DNA from 3 places in the Cupriavidus sp. WKF15 genome. Region 1 is predicted to be linked to each of the others. Evidence: predicted binding sites of a transcription regulator. Region 1 holds the regulator's gene; each other region holds the start of a gene.
What was found. Region 1 encodes HrcA, which represses chaperone genes, less so after heat shock. Its sites were predicted from a motif close to TTAGCACTCNNNNNNNNNGAGTGCTAA; they were not measured.

Region 2: groES (co-chaperone GroES) is a predicted target of HrcA. The motif match lies at 4,452-4,478, and genes of this name have one in related genera.
Region 3: rpoH (RNA polymerase sigma factor RpoH) is a predicted target of HrcA. The motif match lies at 3,482-3,508, and genes of this name have one in related genera.

The regions. Positions count from the first base shown of each region.
Region 1 is NZ_CP119572.1:2,297,579-2,305,015, reverse strand. Features, by position in the region: gene recN (DNA repair protein RecN) at 1-1,014, opposite strand, end outside; gene CupriaWKF_RS10755 (NAD kinase) at 1,055-1,972, opposite strand; gene hrcA (heat-inducible transcriptional repressor HrcA) at 2,085-3,122, shown strand; gene hemH (ferrochelatase) at 3,219-4,334, shown strand; gene CupriaWKF_RS10740 (RNA-binding S4 domain-containing protein) at 4,331-4,726, shown strand; gene CupriaWKF_RS10735 (hypothetical protein) at 4,799-4,963, opposite strand; gene grpE (nucleotide exchange factor GrpE) at 5,237-5,791, shown strand; gene CupriaWKF_RS10725 (thioredoxin family protein) at 5,896-6,321, shown strand; partial or broken gene CupriaWKF_RS10720 (phospholipase A) at 6,318-7,437, opposite strand, start outside.
Region 2 is NZ_CP119572.1:770,135-777,571, reverse strand. Features, by position in the region: gene CupriaWKF_RS03730 (TadE family protein) at 1-159, opposite strand, end outside; gene CupriaWKF_RS03725 (TadE/TadG family type IV pilus assembly protein) at 152-643, opposite strand; gene CupriaWKF_RS03720 (pilus assembly protein TadG-related protein) at 653-1,891, opposite strand; gene groL (chaperonin GroEL) at 2,379-4,022, opposite strand; gene groES (co-chaperone GroES) at 4,069-4,359, opposite strand; gene CupriaWKF_RS03705 (NAD(P)-dependent oxidoreductase) at 4,763-5,740, shown strand; gene CupriaWKF_RS03700 (tripartite tricarboxylate transporter substrate binding protein) at 5,980-6,957, shown strand; gene CupriaWKF_RS03695 (serine hydrolase domain-containing protein) at 7,242-7,437, shown strand, end outside.
Region 3 is NZ_CP119572.1:374,582-382,018, forward strand. Features, by position in the region: gene CupriaWKF_RS01795 (COX15/CtaA family protein) at 1-626, shown strand, start outside; gene cyoE (heme o synthase) at 623-1,558, shown strand; gene CupriaWKF_RS01805 (SCO family protein) at 1,692-2,312, shown strand; gene rpoH (RNA polymerase sigma factor RpoH) at 2,471-3,367, opposite strand; gene CupriaWKF_RS01815 (pirin family protein) at 3,748-4,623, shown strand; gene ybiB (DNA-binding protein YbiB) at 4,631-5,641, opposite strand; gene CupriaWKF_RS01825 (ABC transporter ATP-binding protein) at 5,732-6,535, opposite strand; gene ntrB (nitrate ABC transporter permease) at 6,568-7,437, opposite strand, start outside.

The DNA of each region.
Region 1 (7,437 bases):
CAGGTCGTCGAGCTGCTGGCGGCGCGCGAGCAGTTCGTCGGCCAGTTGTTCGGGCGGCAGGCGGTACTTGCGCGCCGTGGCATGCAGTGCCTGCATGCGCTCGTTGACGGCTTCGAGCCGTTCGGGGTCGAGTTCCAGCCGGTCCACGTAGCGCATGAGCGAATGCGCGGCTTCCTCGGCCTGCACCTGCGCGGGCTCCAGCGCGGCGAGCACGTCGCGCAGCGCCGGATCGACGTCGGCGAGCTGCTGCACCCGGTGCACGATCGAATTGAGCGCGGACAGCACGGAGCCGTCAGCTTCGGACAAGGCATCGAGCGCGGCGCGGCTGCCGTCGATCAGGCCAGCCGCATGGGACAGGCGATTGTATTCGGCCTGGATCTCTTCCCATTCGCCGGGCTGTGGCGCGAGCTTCTCGAGCTCGCCGACCTGCCATTCGAGCCGCTCGCGTTCGAGCTGCATTTCGCGCGACTGGTGCTCGACCGCCTCGCGCTGGCGCACGCAGGCGCGCCACGCGCGCCAGGACTCGGCCACGGCGCCGGCCTGCTGGGTCAGTCCGGCGTGGGCATCGAACAGCAGGCGCTGGGCGTCGGGGCGCAGCAGCAGCTGGTGGGCATGCTGGCCGTGGATGTCGACGAGCTGATCGCCAATCTCGCGCAGCTGGGCCAGCGTCGCGGCCGCGCCGTTGATGAAGGCCTTGCTGCGGCCGCCGGCGTCCACGGTGCGCCGCAGCAGCACGGTACGCGAGTCCCCGTCCTCCTCGCTGCCCAGTTCGCGCTCGTCGAGCCACGCATCGAGCGCCGGGTGGGTCGAGAAGGTGGCGCTGATGCTGGCGCGCGTGGCGCCTTCGCGCACGATGCCGGCATCGGCGCGCTCGCCCAGCACCAGCGCAAGCGCGTCGATCAGGATCGATTTGCCGGCACCGGTCTCGCCGGTGAAGACAGTGAAGCCGGACTGGAAATCGAGGTCGAGCGTGTCGACGATGACGAAATCGCGGATGGACAGGCTGCGCAGCATCGTGGCGGTGGAAGGGTTCGGTCGGGACGGGACAGGACGCTCAGAGGCGGTTGTCCTCGGTCGGGTATTCGTGCCAGTGCAGCTTCTTGCGCAGCGTGGCGTAGTAGTTGTAGCCCACCGGGTGCAGCAGCTGGATGGTCTTCTTCGAGCGGCGCACGACGATGCGGTCGCCCGGCAGCAGCGAGGTGAGCGACTGCATGTCGAAATTGACGCTGGCATCGCGCGCGGTCGCCACCTCGATCGTCACCTCGGCATCGTGCGGCAGCACGATGGGCCGGTTGGACAGCGAGTGCGGCGCGATTGGCACCAGCACCAGGCCCGACAGCGTCGGGTGGAGGATCGGGCCGCCGGCGGAGAGCGCATAGGCGGTCGAACCGGTGGCGGTCGACACGATCAGGCCGTCCGAACGCTGGTTGTACATGAAATTGCCGTCCACCGACACCGCCAGTTCGACCATGCCGGAAATGCCCGAGCGGTTGACCACTACGTCATTCAGGGCCAGCGCCGAGAAGATGCGGCTGTCGTCGCGCACCACGCTGGACTCTAGCAGCAGCCGGGTCTCGGCCTCGTAGCGGCCTTCGAGCATGTCGGGCAGTACCGACTGCACGTCCTCGAGCGGGATATCCGTCATAAAGCCGAGACGGCCGTGGTTGACCCCGATCAGCGGCACGTTGTGGCCGGCGAGCTGGCGCGCAATGCCGAGCAGCGTGCCGTCCCCGCCCAGCACCACGGCCACGTCCGCTTCCCGGCCGATTTCCTCGGGGGTCAGAGCGGGATAGCCGGTCAGCCCGGTGGCCTGGGCAGTCTCGCGCTCGAACACGACATCCTGGCCATTGCGCAGGATGTAGGAAGCGAGCTCCTCCAGCGGGCCTTCGATGCCGGCAGTCGAGTACCGTCCCACGAGGGCCACGGTCTTGAATGGGGTGCGCAAGGCGCTGGTTTTGGGGGGGGCAGACATGCGGGGATTAGACCATACCGCCGTGACCGTTGTCAGCATGGGGCGCGCGCGCCATGTGCGGCGGGCCTGCCAGGCGCCCGAAGCGGTAAAACTTGCGTAAAATCGGGGCATCATGGATGAACGTTCGAAAACGCTGCTCAAGACCCTGATTGAGCGCTACATTGCCGAAGGGCAGCCGGTCGGCTCCCGGACCTTGTCCAGGTATTCCGGGCTGGACCTGTCGCCGGCCACCATCCGCAATGTGATGTCCGATCTGGAGGAGATGGGCTTCATCTCCAGTCCGCACACGTCGGCGGGACGGATTCCCACGCCGCGAGGGTATCGCCTGTTCGTCGACACTATGCTGACCGTCCAGCCGATCGAGCGCGGCGGCGTGGAAATGACGGAGCTGGCCGGCCAGATCCAGGGGCAGCTCGGCGGCCAGCAGCTCGGCCCCCAGCGCATGATCACGGCGGCCGCGCGGACCTTGTCCAACCTCTCGCATTTCGCCGGCGTGGTGATGACGCCGCGGCGCGCGCAGTCGTTCCGGCAGATCGAATTCATGCGGCTGTCGGACAAGCGCATCCTGCTGATCATCGTCAGCCCCGAGGGCGATGTGCAGAACCGGATCATCCAGACGGAGCTGCCATACACCCCCGCGCAGCTCATCGAAGCAGCGAACTTCTTCAACGCGCACTACGGCGGCATGAGTTTCGATGCGGTGCGCGACCATTTGCGCGTGGAGCTGAGGGACCTGCGGCGCGACATGTCGCAATTGATGCAGGCGGCCGTCGAGGCCGGCAGCAGCGCCATGGAGGAAGAGGACGACCACGTCTTCATCAGCGGCGAGCGCAAGCTGCTGGAAGTCGAGGACCTGGCTTCCAGCATGGACAAGCTGCGGCGGCTGTTCGACATGTTCGAGCACAAGACCAGCCTGCTCCAGCTGCTGGACGTGTCCAGCCATGCGCAGGGGGTGCAGATCTTCATCGGCGGCGAAAGCCAGCTGGTGCCGCTCGAAGACATGGCCGTGATCACCGCGCCGTACGAGGTGGACGGCCAGATCGTCGGCACGCTGGGCGTGATCGGACCGACCCGCATGGCCTACGAGCGGGTGATCCCGATCGTCGATATCACGGCACGGCTGCTGTCGAGCGCACTGAGCCAGAACTAGGGCCCGTCCGACGGGTCACACAGTCTGCGTCCCCATTTTGTGTCCCCATTTCCACCGCCCGGCGGCATCCGGCCGCCCGGCCACATCGGAAGCGACATGACGTTTTCTCCCGAACCGGCCTACCAGCACGGCCAGGCGCCGCGCACGGCCATCCTGCTGGTCAACCTGGGCACGCCCGATGCGCCGACCCCGAAGGCGGTGGGGCGCTACCTGAAGGCGTTCCTCTCGGACCCGCGCGTGGTCGAGATCCCGCGCCTGGCCTGGCTGCCGCTGCTGCATGGCGTGATCCTGCCGCTGCGCTCGCGCGCCTCGGCCCTCAAATACGAGTCGATCTGGCTGCGGGAGGCGCATATGACGGGATCGCCGCTCCTTGTATACAGCGAGCGCCAGGCGCACGCGCTGCAGCGCCTGCTCAACCAGCAGGGCTACGAGGTCACGGTCGCCTGCGCGATGCGCTACGGCAATCCTTCGGTCGAGTCCGTGCTGGAGGCGCTGCGCCGCCAGGGCACGGAACAGGTGCTGGTGCTGCCGATGTATCCACAATACTCCGGCACTACCACGGCCACCGCGTTCGACGAGGTGTTCCGCGTGCTCGGCCAGTGGCGCAACCAGCCCGAGCTTCGATTCGTGAAGCATTTCCATGACCATCCGGCCTATATTTCGGCGCTGCACCAGCAGGTCGGCGCGTACTGGGCCCAGCACGGCATGCCGGATTTTGCGCGCGGCGACAAGCTGATCCTGTCCTTCCACGGCGTGCCGCGCCGCACGCTGGAACTGGGCGATCCCTATCATTGCGAGTGCCTCAAGACAGGACGCCTGCTCGGTGATGCGCTGGGCCTGCAGCCGGGTCAATATCAAGTAACGTTCCAGTCTCGTTTCGGCAAGGCCGAATGGCTTCAGCCCTATACGGCGCCCACGCTGGCGGAACTGGGCAAGGTCGGCGCCGGCCGGGTCGACGTGTTCTGTCCGGGCTTTCCCGCCGACTGCATCGAGACCCTGGAAGAAATTGCCATGGAAGGGCAGACCGAATTCATGGTGGCGGGCGGCAAGCAGTTCCATTTCATCCCGTGCATGAACGATGCACAGCCCTGGATCGCGGCAATGGCGGAAATCGCGCTGCAGCATTTGCAGGGCTGGCCGCTGAACATGCCGCATCCGCATGAACTCGAAGCGCGCCGCAGTCGCGCGCAGACCCGGGGAGCCGCAGCATGAATGTCAGTTTCGAGCCGGATGCGCGCCTGCGCATCGACAAGTGGCTCTGGTGCGCGCGTTTCTTCAAGACGCGCTCACTGGCGGCCGAAGCCGTCGAGCGTGGCAAGGTAACGGTGAACGGCCAGCCGTGCAAGAACTCGCGCGAGGTCCGGCCCGGCGACAGGGTCGTGCTGGAAGCCCACCAGCAGCGCTGGGAACTGGTGGTGAAAGGCATTGCCCAGGCGCGCGGGCCGGCGCCGGTGGCACAGACGCTTTACGCGGAAACCGAGGACAGCCAGGCACGCCGTCATGCCGAAATGGAGCAGCGGCGCTACCAGCCGGAGCCGGCATCGCAGTTGCAGGGCCGGCCCACCAAGCGGGACCGGCGGCGCATTGACGATTTTCGGGGTTGAATGCGACAACGCGGCCGTACCGGCAAGCGCCGGTACGGCCGCGTTGAACGATCAACGTCAGCCAGCGTGGTCCTACTGGTTGACGTTGACGTATTGGACGAGGTAATGCTTGAAGACGGCCTTGCCGCTGCCATACTCGGTATCACGCGGCGTCAGGGCGCCGGACAGGCAGATGAATACTGTCATCACGGACAGCGCGGCAAGCAGGCAGAGCGTCACGATGGGCAGCTTGTGCATGGCCAACCTTTCGGAAGAGGCACAAATGTGATCCAACTCCAGTCCCCTCGGTATTTTTGTCATTTTTCTTGATAAGAATCTTAGTGATTGCACTGCAACAAATCAATAAGCGGTCGATTGCATAAAGGGGGCGTTTGTAACGGTGTGTTTCGGGGTCTCTTTGCAACCACTCTTGAAAAATGGCGGGTTGCCACCAGATCAGCGGGACACACGCCGATTTAACCACCGCGGCCCGAACCGGATGGCCGCGACAATGCATTGATACGGATCGACATGGAAGAACAGAAGCAGACGCCAACCACCCCGACGCCTGAGCCCGCCGCCGAAGCGGCTGCCAATGCCGCGACCGCCGCGCCGGAGAGCGCCGCCGTGGATGACGTGGCGGCGCAGCTTGCCGCGCTGGAAGCCAAGGCGCGCGAGCACTACGACATGTACGTGCGCTCCGTCGCGGAAAGCGAGAACATCCGCCGCCGCGCGCAGGAGGATGTGTCCAAGGCGCACAAGTTCGCCATCGAGAATTTCGCCGACAACCTGCTGCCCGTGATGGACAGCCTGCAGGCCGCCCTGGCGGATGGCTCGGGCGATATTGCCAAGCTGCGCGAAGGCGTCGAGTTGACGGCGCGCCAGCTGGCCGCTGCGTTCGAGCGCGGCAAGATCGTGGAACTGAACCCGGTCGGCGACAAGTTCGACCCGCACCGCCACCAGGCCATCTCGATGGTGCCGTCCGAGCAGGAGGCCAATACCGTCGTGACGGTGCTGCAGCGCGGTTATATGATCGCGGATCGCGTGCTGCGCCCGGCGCTGGTGACGGTTTCGGCACCCAAGTAAGCGGTGATCGCGGGCGGGGCCGAACGGCTGTGCCCGCCGATACGACCCTCGACGCCCCGGCGCCAGTCTGGCCCGGGGCGTCTTGCCATTCACGGAGGCAAGCCATGAGCGATGCAGCAGCCGGTATCCCGCCACGATCCGACGCGCACCTTGACCATCGCGCTTTTGACATGCTCGGGATGCAGCCGGTGGACGGCGCCTCGATCGATGCCGCCATTGCCGCGGCCGGCGACAAGCTGGTGTGCGTGTTCTTCTGGGGTGTGGACTGTTTCAACTGCGAAATGGCGAAGCAGGCCATGCTGTCCAGTCCCGAGCCGATCCTCGCGCTGGATCTGCACTGGTTGCACGCCAATGTCTATGCGCACCCCGAACTCGGGCAGCGCTTCGGCCTGCACGGCATTCCGGTCTTCATGTTCTTCCACAACGGCAAGAAACTCGGCCGTGCCACCGGCTGGCACGGCCATGGCCAGTTTGCCGCGGCGGTGACAAACGCGCGCCTGAAGGCGGAAGGCAAGCCGCTGGCAGGCTAGCGCGACAGCGCGTAACCCAGCCGGAACTGCCAGGGAAGCTTATGGTTGTAGTCCAGCAGGCTTTCCCCATAGCCGACGAAATAACCTGCCATCAGGTATCCGGCGGTGCCCGGAATCAGTCGCGCAAGCGGATAGGTCACGCGGGCGTCGACGCTGCCGTACCAACTTTGCGTGCCTTTGCGCACCGTCGCAGCAAACTCCCAGGAGTCCGCCTTGCCATATGCCAGGTCCAGGTCCATGTAGCCGCGGTAGTGGGTTGTCGCTTTTTTCCAGGTAGGCGTACAGCTTGGGCGCGACGCGCCAGTGCCAGTTGTTCTGGTCGCCGAAATAGAAGGTCGGCTTGAAGAAGACGGTGTTGATGCTGCGCGATTCGTCGCCGCTGCGTCCGTTGGATTCATGCTCGAGGCCGGTCGCCAGCGACAGGCGGCTGATGGCCGCGTTGTGAACGCCCGTGTCGGACAGGTAGTAATAGAAGCTCGGCCGGTAGTTGGTATCGCGGAACGGCTTGGAATCCTGCGACAGGTCCCATAGCGAGAACTGCGTGTAGGCGAAGTAGAGGTTGTCGATCAGGCGCCGTGACGACGGATCCTTGCCTTCGAAGATCCGGAATTTGAAGCTGAACTGGAACTTGGCGTTGCCCCCGTCGTGCGCGCCGACGATGAAGTACATCGGGTCATTGAACGACAGGCGCGCGCTGTCGCGCAGGTCGGCCGGCGCCGGAGCCGGCCGGGCGGCCGAGGCGACCGGGACCACCGGTGCCGTTGCGTCGGCAGGCTGGACCTCATGCGCTGGCGCGGCAGGGGCGGCAGCCAGCGGAGCCGCGGCGGGCTGGCTCGGCGTGGCCTGCTGGTTCAGCGTGACAAGTACCGGCGCAGCGTCGATACCCGTGGCGTCCAGGCGGATCGTGCCGCGCAGTGCCGGCGGCAGGTCGGCGGCATAGCGGATGGTCCGGTTTTCGCCCTGGCGCAGGGAAAGGATGGCGGGGCCCGGATCCGCTCGCCGCAAGATAAGTTTCACGGGCGCCTGGAGATCGCCGGAGGCGGTGACCTCAAGCGTGTCGGGCACCTCGTATCGGCGCGTTCCGGTGTCCGCGCTGATCAGCAGGGTCAGCGTGAG
Region 2 (7,437 bases), 1.5 Mb from region 1:
CACGACAGCCTGCCTCGCTCCCCATCGCGTCGCTTCCGCCACGGAGTTCCAGGTGTAGAGTACGCGCCCGAACTCCATGATCCCAAGCAACACCGCAAAGAAGATCGCTGCCACCAGCGCAAACTCCACCGCTGTCGCACCTCGCTGCCGTCTATTCATATGCCTGCCTCATCGTGGCTGAGATGTCGCTGAAGGAAATGGACGTCAGGGAGTTGCTGCCACCGGTGTAGAACCGCGTAAAGCCGAGAATGTCCACCAGCGGCGTAAACGTGTATCCCGAGATCCGGACCGTCACCGTATTGATGGCGGGATTGCTGCCCTGCCCCATGTTCGAGGTACAGGTCACATCCGCCGCGTCGCAGATGCTGACCATGCCGGTCGTCAGGCCGGGCACTAGGGGCGGCTGGCTGGCGCCCACCACCGGAGTGCCATAGACGGCCAGCTGCTGTGCCATGGCGTGCGCCGTCGCACTGCCCGCCGCCTGCGTACTGAGGTAGCGCGCCGCGTCGCGCACCGATTTCGTCAGCGTGTTGTACGTATAGATGGCCCGGCCGAACTCGGTGAGCGCAAAGCAGATCGCCAGCAGCAACGAGATCGTGATGCCGAACTCGACGAGCGCCACGCCTTTCTGTCGCTTTTTCATCGCTTTCCCCTACTCTACGAGCGCCGGGATCATGGGGCCGAAATTGCCGCCGGCCAGGCCGTTGGTCGTGCAAGGACTGCTGAAGCTTGCAGCGTTGCCGAGATATTCGAACTGCACCGTCAGCGTAGGGCCACTGATTGGCTGCAGCATGAGCATGCAGGCGAAATCGACGACTTTCGACGCGGTCGAAACCACCGGTACGATAACGAGGCGCCGGCTCATCCCGAGCTTGGCGTAGTCGCCCGTGCTGCCAGGCGCCGCCAGGTTCTTGTAACCACCTTTCATATTCAGGCCAGTGATGTTGTCACCCACCTGTACATCGGTGCTCGTATCCCCATAGCTTGCGAACGAAAGCCGCTTGGCCTTGAAGTTGGCGGCAGTGGGATCGGTGCCGCCCGAAGCGCCGTTATATGCGTTCCTGCCATTCGTCCAGTTCTTGCTCGTGTACGAATAGCCCGTAAAGTCAGGGCGCATCGCCTGCATGTCGCCGTTGTTCTTGTAGATGCCGAAGCGGCTGTTCCACTGGTCATCGACAGCAACCTTTGCGCCAGGCGTCCGAAGCGTATCGTTGACCTTCGAATTGCAGTAGCCGACCGACATTTCGTTCTTGGTTTCGTTGGCGTTCGTCGAGCCGTCCAGGTTGTACCAGCCCATCTCTCCCGGGCCGGCGGTCGTCGTCCCGTCATAGAGTACCGTGACCCAGTCTCCGACCGTGAAGCCATAGTCGGGTGCGGTACCACCGGTCTTGGGGAGCAGCCCGACGGGAATCGGGCAGGTGCTTTGCGCATGGGTGCGGGTAGCCACGCCCACGGCTGCCACCGCATTGCTGCTTGGCCCGCCGACCATCTTGATCAGGTAGGCCACGATCCCGCTGGTCAGGTGATTGCACTTGGCGTAGCGCGCATTGGCCACGGGCGCGAACGTCGAACTGAAGGTTCCGGTCAGCGAATCGCTGAACGTGACATCCGTGTCGACCAGCGATGCCGAGGCCTTCTGGTATTTGACCTTGTTGGCATTCCCGGCGGTCAGGCCGGCGCTGGTCGCGCGTGTCAGGGCATCCGCGGCGCCATCCAGCTCCTGCGCCGCCGCGAGCGCGCAGCTGTCGACCGCTGACTGCAGCTCGGTCTTCGCGACGAACATGGCCCCAAGGTCAATGATCAGGCCTGCCATGCCGAGCAGCACGGCAAGAGTCAGGCCCACAATCGGAAGAATGACCCCTCTTTCCTTCTTGTTGTCGTACCTGGACATATGGCTTCGCCCTTGGAAAATCATATAGGCACGGTCGGGCGGATGGTGGGAAAGCGCAATCCGTGCAAACAACCGGGGAACCTGCCCAAGCCCTACCGACGTACATGCATTCTTGGCGATGCGACTCGCAATTGGTATCGATCCAATGGTGGAACATGCCGGCAAGCGATCAGCCTGCAGGCGATGAAGAAATGAAACACGTGCACCCGGGAACGCGAAGCAGCGGGGTCGCACATCCATCTCGCAAAGGGCTTGGCGGGCACCACTGCATCGATAGTGGAAGCGGAGACACTTGCAGGGCGGCCGCGCCGTACCAAGGTGCCCGTGTCGAGGGCGTTCGCGCCTGCCGCATGTTGCAGACCTGATTCATACCTCTGGCGACAGCGCCGATGTCATCGGCCGGCCGCAAAGCAAAAACCCCCGCAAGCTCGCGCTTGCGGGGGTCTCTTCAGACAGCCTGCCCGTCAGGGCAGTCGGTCGGCACAAATTACATCATGCCTTCCATACCACCCATGCCGCCCATGCCGCCCGGCATTGCCGGAGCCGACTCTTCCTTCGGCGTTTCGGCAACTGCGCAGTCCGTGGTCAGCATCAGCGAAGCCACCGAAGCGGCGTTCTGCAGTGCGGTGCGGGTGACCTTGGTCGGGTCCAGCACGCCCATTTCCACCAGGTCGCCGTACTCGCCCGAAGCAGCGTTGTAGCCGTAGTTGCCCTTGCCTTCGATGACCTTGGCAACAACGACCGAAGCTTCTTCACCAGCGTTCAGCACGATCTGGCGCAGCGGCTCTTCCATGGCGCGCAGCACGATCTTGATACCGGCGTTCTGGTCGGCGTTCTCGCCTTGCAGACCCGAGATCGCAGCGCGGGCACGCAGCAGGGCCACACCGCCGCCGGGGACGATGCCTTCTTCCACCGCAGCGCGGGTGGCGTGCAGGGCGTCTTCCACGCGGGCCTTCTTTTCCTTCATTTCGACTTCGGTTGCAGCGCCAACCTTGATCACGGCAACACCGCCGGCCAGCTTGGCCACGCGCTCTTGCAGCTTTTCACGGTCGTAGTCCGAGGTCGCTTCTTCGATCTGGGCGCGGATCTGCTTCACGCGGCCTTCGATCGCAGCGGCGTCGCCGGCGCCATCGATGATGATGGTGTTTTCCTTGCCGATCTCGATGCGCTTGGCCTGGCCCAGGTCGTTCAGGGTGGCCTTTTCCAGCGTCAGGCCGATTTCTTCAGCGATGACGGTGCCGCCGGTCAGGATGGCGATGTCTTCCAGCATGGCCTTGCGGCGGTCGCCGAAGCCCGGGGCCTTGACGGCGGCGGTCTTCAGGATGCCACGGATGTTGTTGACCACCAGGGTCGCCAGGGCTTCGCCTTCGACGTCTTCAGCGATGATCAGCAGCGGGCGGCCAGCCTTGGCCACTTGCTCCAGCACCGGCAGCAGGTCGCGGATGTTCGAAACCTTCTTGTCGAACAGCAGCACGAACGGGCTGTCCAGCTGGACAACCTGCTTTTCCGGGTTGTTGATGAAGTACGGCGACAGATAGCCGCGGTCGAACTGCATGCCTTCCACGACTTCCAGCTCGTCGGCCAGCGACTTGCCGTCTTCGACGGTGATCACGCCTTCCTTGCCGACCTTGTCCATGGCTTCGGCGATGCGCTCACCGATCGAGGTGTCGCTGTTGGCCGAGATCGCGCCAACCTGGGCGATTTCCTTGCTGGTGGTGGTGGGCTTGCTGACCTTCTTCAGCTCTTCCACGGCGGCGGCGACTGCCTTGTCGATACCGCGCTTCAGGTCCATCGGGTTCATGCCGGCGGCGACGAACTTCATGCCTTCGCGCACGATCGACTGGGCCAGAACGGTAGCGGTGGTGGTACCGTCACCGGCGTTGTCGCTGGTCTTGGAAGCCACTTCCTTGACCATCTGGGCGCCCATGTTCTGCAGCTTGTCCTTCAGCTCGATTTCCTTGGCCACGGACACGCCGTCCTTGGTCACGGTCGGGCCGCCGAAGCTGCGCTCCAGCACCACGTTGCGGCCCTTCGGACCCAGGGTAACCTTCACTGCGTTGGCGAGGATGTTCACGCCTTCGACCATCTTGGCACGGGCGGCGTCGCCGAACACTACGTCTTTTGCTGCCATGTTCTGATTCTCCTAATTCTTTGCGGTGGGTGTCGTCGACAAGTGATTACTTGTTCACGACAGCCATGATGTCTTCTTCGCGCATGACCAGCAGTTCCTGGCCTTCGACCTTCACGCCCTGGCCGGCGTACTTGCCGAACAGCACACGGTCACCCACCTTCACGTCGAGGGCGATATTGTTGCCCTTGTCATCCTTCTTGCCCGGGCCGACGGCCAGCACTTCGCCTTGATCCGGCTTCTCGGCGGCGTTGTCGGGAATCACGATACCGGACGCGGTCTTGGTTTCATTGTCCAGACGCTTCACGATCACACGGTCGTGCAAAGGACGCAGATTCATACGGACTCCTAGATACAAAAGTGAGTTTTGATTCACAAGCGAGCCGCGATCAGAGTCGGCGGCCGCGGAATTTCGGGTACCGCAGGGAGCTGTTAGCACTCACCCCCAGCGAGTGCTAATTATAGGGACGGGGTATGGGCATTTCAAGACAGCGACTTGATGGGGGTTTTCCCTTGGTGGGTGTCGGGGGCCTTTGGTGACGCGGAGGCGAGGTGGCGAGGTGGCGAGATTCGCTCAACCCTGGCCCCTTACGGCTTCCCGCGCCAGCCTGAACTCCTCGCGCAATGTCCCCGGCTGTCACGCCGGCGCCCCGCCACGTCAATCCCGATGGCGATGGCCTTCCTAGAATGTTGACAGTTCATTCCGGGCACGCGGCGGTGCCCGCAACCGGTGACTGGCAACGATGGCGAACTCTGAGCGATTTCTGGTAACCGGGGCACTGGGATGTATCGGCGCATGGACGGTGCGCCGGCTCGTACAGGAAGGCGTGCCGGTCGTTGCCTTCGACGCGGACAACGACGTCCGGCGCCTGCGCCTGTTGATGGACGATGCACATCTGTCGCGCGTCGAGATGGTTCGCGGCGACATCACGGACCTGGGCCTGCTCGAGGCAACACTGGACAGGTATCGCATCACGCATGTGATTCACCTGGCAGCGCTGATTCACCCAAGGTTCAAGGCCGATCCTCCGCTTGGGGCCCGCGTCAACGTGCTGGGCGGCGTGAATCTGTTCGAAGCAGTGGCGCGGCGCGCCCAGCGGATCGCCGGCATCGTGTACGCGTCATCGATTGCGGTGTACGACAGCTGCGACGCGGCGAGCGATGCAACCATCCTGCACCATACCTGCGGGCATCCGACGACCCTCTATGGTGTGTTCAAGCAGGCAGAAGAGGGCATGGCGCGCGTGTATTACCAGGACAGAGGCGTCTCCAGCATCGGCCTTCGCCCGGCAACAGTCTTCGGCGCCGGAAGAGACTATGGCCTGACCGCGGCGCCCACCCAGGCCGTCCTGGCGGCAGCGCTCGCGCGTCGTTTCCATATTCCATACAGCGGCCGCAGCCAGATTCACTATGCCGACGACCTTGCGCGCATGTTCATCGCGTGCGCACGTTCCGGCTATCGCGGCGCTGACGTCTTCAATATGCAAGGCAGCGTCGCAGACATGGGCGAAGTCGTCGAGACGATCGAGTCGGTCATACCGGAAGCGCGCGGAACGATCACGTTCGCCGGGCCATCGCTCGGGCTTCCCGAAGACTACGACGCGACCGCGCTGGAGAACCTGATTGGTCCCCTGCCCCGCACGCCGCTGCGCGAAGCAGTAGGCGAGACCTTCAGACTCTTCCGCACCGGGATCGCCAGCGGAGCCATCCGCGACATCTGATCCCGTTTGCCGCCGCGGTGCCGTCGCGCCGCGATCTGCGCATTTCCCGACGCATTTCCCCGTTTTCCCGCACTGCCCCCGAGGGCATCCCCGCATTGGGCTTTCCCTAACTGTCCCGAAATGTCAAATATTTGCCCCTGAATGTTAAGACGCTTTGCATCGCCCGCCCATACTTCTGGCACGACTGCCGTCGTCCATGGCACCCATTTCGAGACCACACCCATAACGGGGAGACATCTATGCCAATCCGCCCTACCCTGAACTGCGTGCGCCGCGCCGCTGCCTGCGCTGTCCTGGCCCTGTCCATGCCCGTCGCCATGGCATGGACCAACAAGCCGGTCCGGGTACTGGTCCCAGCGCCTGCCGGCGGCACCATGGATGTGCTGGCACGCGTGCTGTCCGAAGCGCTCACGGCCGAACTGGGCCAGTCCGTGGTGGTCGACAACAAGCCAGGCGCCGGCGGCGGCATTGCGATGAACACGTTGCTGGGGGCGCCGGCCGACGGGCAGACCATCCTGGTGTCGACCACCAATGTGCTCACGGAAATCCCGCATGTGATGAAGGTCTCCTACGATCCGATGAAGGATGTGAAGCCGGTGGCCGCGGTGGCCAGGTCGACCCTCCTGCTGGTCGGGTCGACGGCCCTGCCGCCCAAGGACCTGCCGAGCCTGATCAGCTATGTGAAAGCCCATTCGGGCCAGCTCAGTTTTGCTTCATACAGTGCGGGCACGGTCGCCCACTATGCTGGCCTGATCATGAACCAGAAAGCTGGCATGGATCTGCAGCACGTGCCTTTTGCCGGCTCTCCGCCGGCGCTGACACAGGTCATGGGCGGACAGATCGCGGTGATGTACGACGGCATGGTGACCTCGCTGCCGATGATCAAGGCCGGCAAGCTGCAGGCCTATGCGCTGGCCGCGAAACAGCGTTCGCCGCTGCTGCCGCAAGTCCCGACCTTTGCCGAGCTGGGCTATCCGGACATTGACTTCAACAACTGGGCGGGCGTGTTCGTATCGTCCAAGGTGCCTGCAGACGTGGTCCAGAAAATCCAGGCTGCCGTCTACAAGGCAGCCTCGACGCCCAAGGTGCAGGAGCGGATTCTCGGGCTCGGCTTCGAGACCGTGCCGGCGCAAACCCCGGCTCAGCTTGGCCAGGCCTTGCGCACCGAGTACGACCGCAATGCCGCCATCGTGAAGACCTACAACATCCAGCCCTGACGGTCCGCGGCTCCGGCAGCGCTGGCTGTTGCCTTCCTGCCGGAGTTCGCACTCGGCCACCGACGGCCATCGCGGCGATCTGCCGCAATCATTCGACCTTCGCCGGTTGCTCCCCTCTTCGCCGGTACCCGTCGACAGTGCGTGCCCCGGATACGCAATGTCCCCGGCGGTCACGGCGAAGACCCGCACCATCATCCGCCCGGCCGCCTGCTTCCCTAGACTCGGTACATATGCCTTACGGCAGGCGCAAGGCGCTGATGCCGCGAAACATGAAGGAGCCAGTATTGCCATTCAAGACCTGTGCCCTGGACCAGGCTGATACCCCTGAAGAGGTCGGGCTGTCCGCGCGGCGGCTGCGGTCGATCTCATCGGTGTTCAATGCAGATATCGACCGTCGCAAGATCCCGGGCGCCGTCGTGCTGGTTGCGCGCAAGGGCCGGATCGCCTGGTTCGAGGCGTTCGGCTTCGAGCATGCGGATA
Region 3 (7,437 bases), 1.8 Mb from region 1:
TCGTCACGCACCTGCTGCTCGGCATGAGCCTGCTGGCGGCGCTGATCTGGCTTGGGTCGTGCAATGACCCGCCGCATCCCGTGGCGCCGCAGGCCGGGGCACTGCGCTGGCCGGCGCGCGCGGCACTGCTGCTGCTGGTGATCCAGATCTTCCTGGGCGGATGGGTCAGCACCAACTACGCGGTGATGGCGTGCACCGATTTCCCGCTGTGCAATGGCCAGCTGGTGCCAGAGATGGATTTCACGCACGGCTTCACGCTATGGCGCCAGCTCGGCATGACGGCTGACGGCGACTACATCCCGCACGCGGCATTGGTGGCGATCCACTGGGTGCACCGCTGCTTCGCCGTGATCGTGCTGGCCTACCTGGCGTGGTTCGGCCTGCGCGCGCGCAGGCTGGAAGGGCTCGGCGGCGCGTCGCGCTGGCTGCTGGCCGCGCTGGCGCTGCAGCTTGCCACCGGCCTCTCGAACATCGTGCTCGACTGGCCGCTGGCGGCCGCCGTGCTCCATAACGGTGGCGCGGCGGTGCTCCTGCTGCTGTTGGTGCGACTCAACTACAATATAGGGCTCGCGACCCGACCCGCCGGCGCTGCCTCCAGCGTGCCGACTGCCGCTCGCGCCACATGAAAGACAAACTCCCTCCCGTGGTAACCGCAACACAATCCCATCCCGTGGGCCGGGTGCGTCACCTGGTCCGCCAATATGCCGCCCTGACCAAGCCGCGCGTGACGCAGCTCGCGGTGTTCTGCGCCATCATCGGCATGTTCCTGGCTACGCCGGGCATGGTGCCCTGGCGCGTGCTGATCGGCGGCGCCGCTGGCATCTGGCTGCTGGCCGGTGCCGCGTTCGCCATCAATTGCCTGGTCGAGCAGAAGATCGACGCGCTGATGCGCCGCACGGCCTGGCGCCCGTCCGCCACTGGCGAGATCACCACCACGCAGACGCTGATCTTCTCGGCCGTCCTCGGTGGCGCCGGCATGTGGCTGCTGCACGTGTTCGCCAACGACCTGACGATGTGGCTGACCTTCGCCACCTTCCTCGGCTATGCCGTCGTCTACACCATCCTGCTCAAGCCGGCCACGCCGCAGAACATCGTGATCGGCGGCTTGTCCGGCGCCATGCCCCCGGCGCTTGGCTGGGCGGCGGTGGCCAACGACGTGCCGGCCGAGGCCTGGTTCCTGGTGCTGATCATCTTCACCTGGACCCCGCCGCATTTCTGGGCGCTGGCGCTGTACCGCCGCGCCGACTACGCCAAGTCCGGGCTGCCGATGCTGCCGATCACGCACGGCGAAAAGTACACGCTGCTCAACATCCTGCTGTACACGCTGGTCATGATCGCCGCGACGCTGCTGCCTTTCGTCTACGGCATGAGCGGCTACATCTACCTGGCCAGCGCGCTGGTGCTGGGTGCGTGGTTCCTGAAGTACTCGTGGACGCTGTACCGCAACTATTCCGACGAACTGGCGCAGCGCACTTTCCGCTTCTCGATCCTGTATCTGTCCATCCTGTTCGCAGCGCTGCTGGTCGATCACTACTTCAAGTTCGTGCCGCAGCTCTGAGCGGTACCATGTCCGCGGCCTGCGACATCTTGTCGCGGCCGTGCTGCCGCGGAGCACGGATGGGCGATACTGTGTGCTGTCCTCGCCATCGCGGCACCGCAGCCTTGCCGGCGCCCCTGACCTCCAATCTCGCATGACCAAGCCAAGCCAATCCCAGGGGCTTCTTGCCTCGTTCCGCCGCTTTGCCGCGCTGGCCTTCCTGGCGCTGACCCTTGCCGCCTGCGGCCAGCAGAAGGCCTCGTTCCGTAATGTCGATATCAGCGGCGGGGCGGACTTCGGCAAGGATTTCTCGCTGACCGACCACAACGGCAAGGTCCGCACGATCGCGGACTTCAAGGGCAAGGTCGTGGTGATGTTCTTCGGCTACACGCATTGCCCCGATGTCTGCCCGACCACCATGGCCGAGCTGAAGGCGGTGATGGAACAGCTCGGCCCGGACGCCGACAAGGTGCAGGTGCTGTTCGTCACGGTGGACCCGGAGCGCGACACGCAGGCGCTGCTGGCGCAGTACGTGCCGGCATTCGATCCGCGCTTCCTGGGCATGCGCCCGGCCGATGATGCCGCGCTGCAGAAGTTGGCGAAGGATTTCAAGGTGTACTACGCGAAGGTGCCGGGTTCTTCGCCGAACAATTACACGATGGATCACTCGGCAGGCAGTTATGTGTTCGACACGGAAGGGCGGTTGCGCCTGTTTATCCGTCACGGGCAGGGGCCGGAGCCGATCGCTCACGATATCAAGCAGCTGTTGTCCTGAGTGGGTCAGGGATAGAGGGAAGACAGGGGTGGGTTTGTGGCTGTGACTGGCTCGACAACCCCAACCCCACCCCTTCATCCCCACCCCGGCAAAAAAAAAGGCCAGTCCAGAGGACCGACCTTTCACATAGCACATCCGGTTAACCGACCGCCGGGCGCTCAGGCAAACGCCTGCAACGCCCCCTTCATCTTCTTCATCGCCGCTGCCTCGATCTGGCGAATCCGCTCGGCCGACACGCCGAATTCATCCGCCAGCTCATGCAGTGTGGCGCCGCCCGAGCCGTCGTCCTCGACGTTCAGCCAGCGCGCTTCGATGATGCGGCGGCTGCGCTCGTCCAGGCGCGCCAGCGCGTCTTCCAGGCCCTCGACCTGCATGCGGTCGTGGCGCTTGGCCTCCAGCACGCGCGTCGGCTCGTTGTGGTTGTCCGCCAGGTAGGCGATCGGGGCGAACTCTTCCTCGCCGTCGTCGACCTGGCCTTCCAGCGCGAGATCACCGCCCGACAGGCGGGTTTCCATCTCCATCACCTCTTCAGGCTTGACGTTGAGCTCGCGCGCAACGGCTTCGACCTGCTCCGGCGTGAAGGTATGCGCGCCCTGCTTGTGGCTGCGCAGGTTGAAGAACAGCTTGCGCTGGGCCTTGGTGGTCGCCACCTTGACCATGCGCCAGTTCTTCAGCACATATTCGTGGATCTCGGCCTTGATCCAGTGCATGGCGTATGACACCAGGCGCACGCCCTGGTCCGGGTTGAAGCGCTTCACGGCCTTCATCAGGCCGATATTGCCTTCCTGGATCAGGTCGGCGTGCGGCAAGCCATACCCAAGGTACTGGCGTGCGATCGACACCACCAGGCGCAGGTGGGACATCACCAGCTGGCGTGCGGCATCAACGGAATCATGGTCGCGCAATTCGCGCGCAAGGCGTTGCTCATCCTCGGCGGTGAGCAGCGGGACCCGGTGGACCGCCTGGATATAGCTTTCCAGGTTGCCCACGGTGGCCGGGAAGGTCAATGCAAAGCTTCCGGCCTGCTTGGGCGCCGTCGGCAGACGGCTGTTCATCAGGGTTCGGTCGGCAGACAAGACTGCGTTCACTATCAGTAGCTCCTTTCGCATCCGGCGTTTCGGTTGCCGGCGCGCCGCTCCGGGTAGGAGGGCACAGCATTGCAACACATCTTAGCACTCAAGCCGGGTGAGTGCTAATTGGAGTCCTTGAGGCCTTGATAGTTCCTGATGATTGTCATCTATCTTTGGATAGCATTGTTTGCATCAGGCTACTTAAGCTGCATATCGGCAGGCCGGATATCCTCGATTAGAGGCCTGTCGCGCCCCGGGGTTCGCACCGCCCGCCGGAATACTGTGTTGCGCGACCCGCTACACTGACAGTGCTGGCGCGAGCGCGCTACTGCCATCAAGAGCCTGCCCCACGATCCGGAGGACCTATGTCTGCCATCGAACACTTGCTCAAGCCCCATGTGCGGGACCTGGGCGATTTCACCGTGCGTCGCCTGCTGCCTGCCGGAGCGACCCAGACCGTCGGCCCGTTCATCTTCTTCGACCATATGGGCCCGGTGACGCTGCCTCCAGGCCATGGCGCCGATGTGCGCCCACATCCACATATCGGCCTCGCCACGGTGACCTACCTGTTCGATGGGGAGATCATGCACCGCGACAGCCTTGGCAGCGAGCAGGTCATCCGCCCCGGCGACGTCAACTGGATGACCGCGGGCCACGGCATTGTCCATTCGGAGCGTTCGCCCGAGTCCGTGCGTGAAGCCGGCGCGCGCTTGCATGGCATCCAGACCTGGGTGGCGCTGCCCAAGGATCACGAAACCGTGGCGCCGTCGTTCTTCCACCATCCAGGCGCCACGCTACCGAAGATCGAGCAGCCGGGCGTGCGCATGACGGTCATTGCCGGAGATGCCTTTGGCCACACTTCCCCGGTCAAGGTATTCAGCCGCACGCTGTATGTGGCGATCGAACTGGATGCCGGTGCCAGCGTGGAGATCCCGCCCGAGCATGCCGAGCGGGGCATCTACCCGGTCGACGGCAGTGTGGCGCTCGACGGCGAGGTGCTGCCGGCGGAGCACATGGTCGTGCTGGCGCCAGGCCAGACGGTCATGCTGACCGCCACAGCGCCGTCGCGCGTGATGCTGCTCGGCGGCGACCCCACCGACGGCCACCGGTTCATCTTCTGGAACTTCGTGGCCAGCAGCAAGGAAGCGATCGAGTCCGCTTCGCAGCGTTGGGAGGACGACGCCTTCCCCCATGTTCCCGGCGAGACCGAGCGCATTCCGCTGCCGCCCCGCAAGCCATAGGCGCCGCTCAGAGCGGGCTGGCCCACGCCACGCGCGTTCCCTGGCGCAGGCATTCCTGGATCGCCCGCACTTGCGTGGCGATCGGGGCAGGTACCGGCACCGCACCGTCCATCACCTTGCGCGTCCAGGCCGCCGTGTTGGCCACGTCGCTGCCCTGCGGCAGGTCGGGCACATCGGCAATCGAGCCGCTGGTCGGGTTGACAAGGGTTTGCTGGTGTCCGTCATGCAGCCAGTCAATGCGGCTGCTGCGGCGCGCGTCGGCCACCACCTCGCCTTCGGTGCCGCGCGCCAGCAGTACATTGGCGGGCTCATGCGAGAAATAGTCGGTCAGCGTTTCGCGGTACTCTGGGTGCGTATAGCTGTACAGGCGCAGCGCCTGCGCCGGTGAATGCTCACCAACCGGTTGCAGCATCTTGGCCACCGTGTGGGACGAATTGCGCAGGCCGATGACATTGCGGCGATCCAGCAACTGCGCCAGCCCCGGCGACAGCACATCCACGGGCACTACCGCCAGCGGCCCGTTGATGCCATCACCATCGCGCAAGCGCGTGGCGGCTTCGTCGGTGGAGGCGCACAGCGATACGCCGAGCGCCTCGAACAGGGCCAGGCTGGTTACGCGGCCCTGGAAATCGCGGGAGCCATGCACCAGCACCGGGATCTCCTCGCGCGCCAGCAGCAGGGCCAGCAACGGCACCAGGTTGGGCTGCTTGCGCGCGCCGTTGTAGCTCGGGATGACCACGACCTGGCGGTCGCCCGGCGCGGCCAGCGGCAGGCAATGCGCGTGCGCGGCCTCGAGCATGCCGGCCAGTTCGTGCGGGGCTTCGCCCTTGATGCGGTAGGCCATCAACACGGCGCCCAGTTCCAGGTCCGATACGCGGCCGGCCAGCATGGCGTCGAACAGGGCTTGTGCGTCTTCACGCGGCAGCGCGCGGGCGCCATTCACGCCGCGGCCGATTTCCTTGATATAGCGGGCCGCTGAAAACGGGCCCGCGGCAGGTGTGGCGTTGGATGTGGTCATGGGCGAGCGGCGTGGGGTGATTGGAGGTATCGCTTCATGATAGCGGAGCGCCGCCGCCACGCCCATGGAGGCAGGCGCGTCCGTGGTTGGTCAGGCCGCTTCCTGCAGGGCCGGGTTGCGCTGCTTGCGGTAGAGGAAATCCAGCACCGCCGTGCGGCAGGCGTGGTAGTCCTTGTCCTCGGCCAGCGCCACGCGGTCGCGCGGACGCGGCAGGCCGGCGCTGAGGATCTCGCCGATCGTGGCCGCCGGGCCATTGGTCATCATCACGATGCGATCGGCCAGCAGCACGGCCTCGTCCACGTCGTGCGTGACCATGACCACGGTGCTGCGGGTCTGCTCCACGATCTTCAGCAAGGCATCCTGCAGGTGCGCGCGCGTGAGCGCGTCGAGCGCGCCGAACGGCTCGTCCATCAGCAGCACCTTGGGCGCCATGGCCAGCGCGCGCGCAATGCCCACGCGCTGCTTCATGCCGCCCGAGATCTCGTGCGGGAACTTGCCCTCCGCGTGGGTCAGGCCCACCAGCGCCAGCGTGTCGTGCGTACGCGCCTTGAGCTGCGCCTTGCTTTCGCTCGCGCCGAACACGCGCTCCACGCCCAGATGGACATTGTCGAAGCAGGTCATCCACGGCAGCAGCGAGTGGTTCTGGAACACCACCGCGCGCTCCGGCCCGGGGCCGGCGATTTCTCTCCCTGCGCAGATCAGCGCACCGGTGGTCGGCGTGGCCAGGCCCGCGACCAGGTTCAGCAGCGTGGACTTGCCGCAGCCTGAATGGCCGATCAGCGTGATGAACTCCCCCTGCGCGATCTGCAGGTTGATGTCGCGCAGCGCCACGAACGGCCCCTTGCGCGTCCTGAAGGTCTGCCCGACGTTTTCGATGCTGACGAACTTTTCCATGGCGATTTCCGTTGGGTTTGCGCGCGGTGCAGTCAATGGTTGCCGTAGCTGAAGCGACGAGCCAGCGCAAGCAGCGCGTGCTCCAGCAGCAGGCCGATCACGCCGATCACGAAGATGGCGATGACGATGTGCTCGACCTTCAGGTTGTTCCACTCGTCCCACAGCCAGAAGCCGATGCCGGTACCGCCGGTCAGCATCTCCGCGGCGACGATGACCAGCCACGCCGTGCCGATCGACAGCCGTACGCCGGTCAGCATGTACGGCAGCACGGCCGGGAACAGCACGCGCGTGAACACCTTCCATTCGGACAGGTCCAGCACGCGCGCCACGTTCAGGTAGTCCTGCGGCACGCGCGTGACGCCCACGGCGGTGTTGATCACCATTGGCCAGATCGAGCAGATGAAGATGGCCCAGATCGCGGCCGGGTTGGCGGCCTTGAACAGCAGCAGCCCGATCGGCAGCCACGCCAGCGGCGACACCGGCCGCAGCAGGCTGATCACGGGCGATGCCATCGCGTTCAGGAAGGCGAAGCGCCCGAGGATGAAGCCGGCCGGAATACCAACCAGCGCCGCCAGCCCGAAGCCTGCAGCCACGCGCGCGAGCGATGCCAGCACGTTCCAGCCGATGCCCTGGTCATTGGGGCCGTTGCGGTAGAAGGGGTCGGTGAACAGCGGCACGGCGGCATGCCACGTGGCGCCCGGCGTCGGCAGCGCCGGGATCAGCGTGGCGATACCGTGCCAGGACAGCACGAACAGTGCGAAGCCCATCAGCGGCGGCACACCTTTGAGCACGAAGGCGCGCAGCGCCTCGCGGCGTTCGGCGCGGCGTGCCTGGGCTTCGATTTCCCGCGCGCGGCGCCGCGCGCGTTCGCTGACATCAGGGTCGGCCTGCAAGCCGGTGGC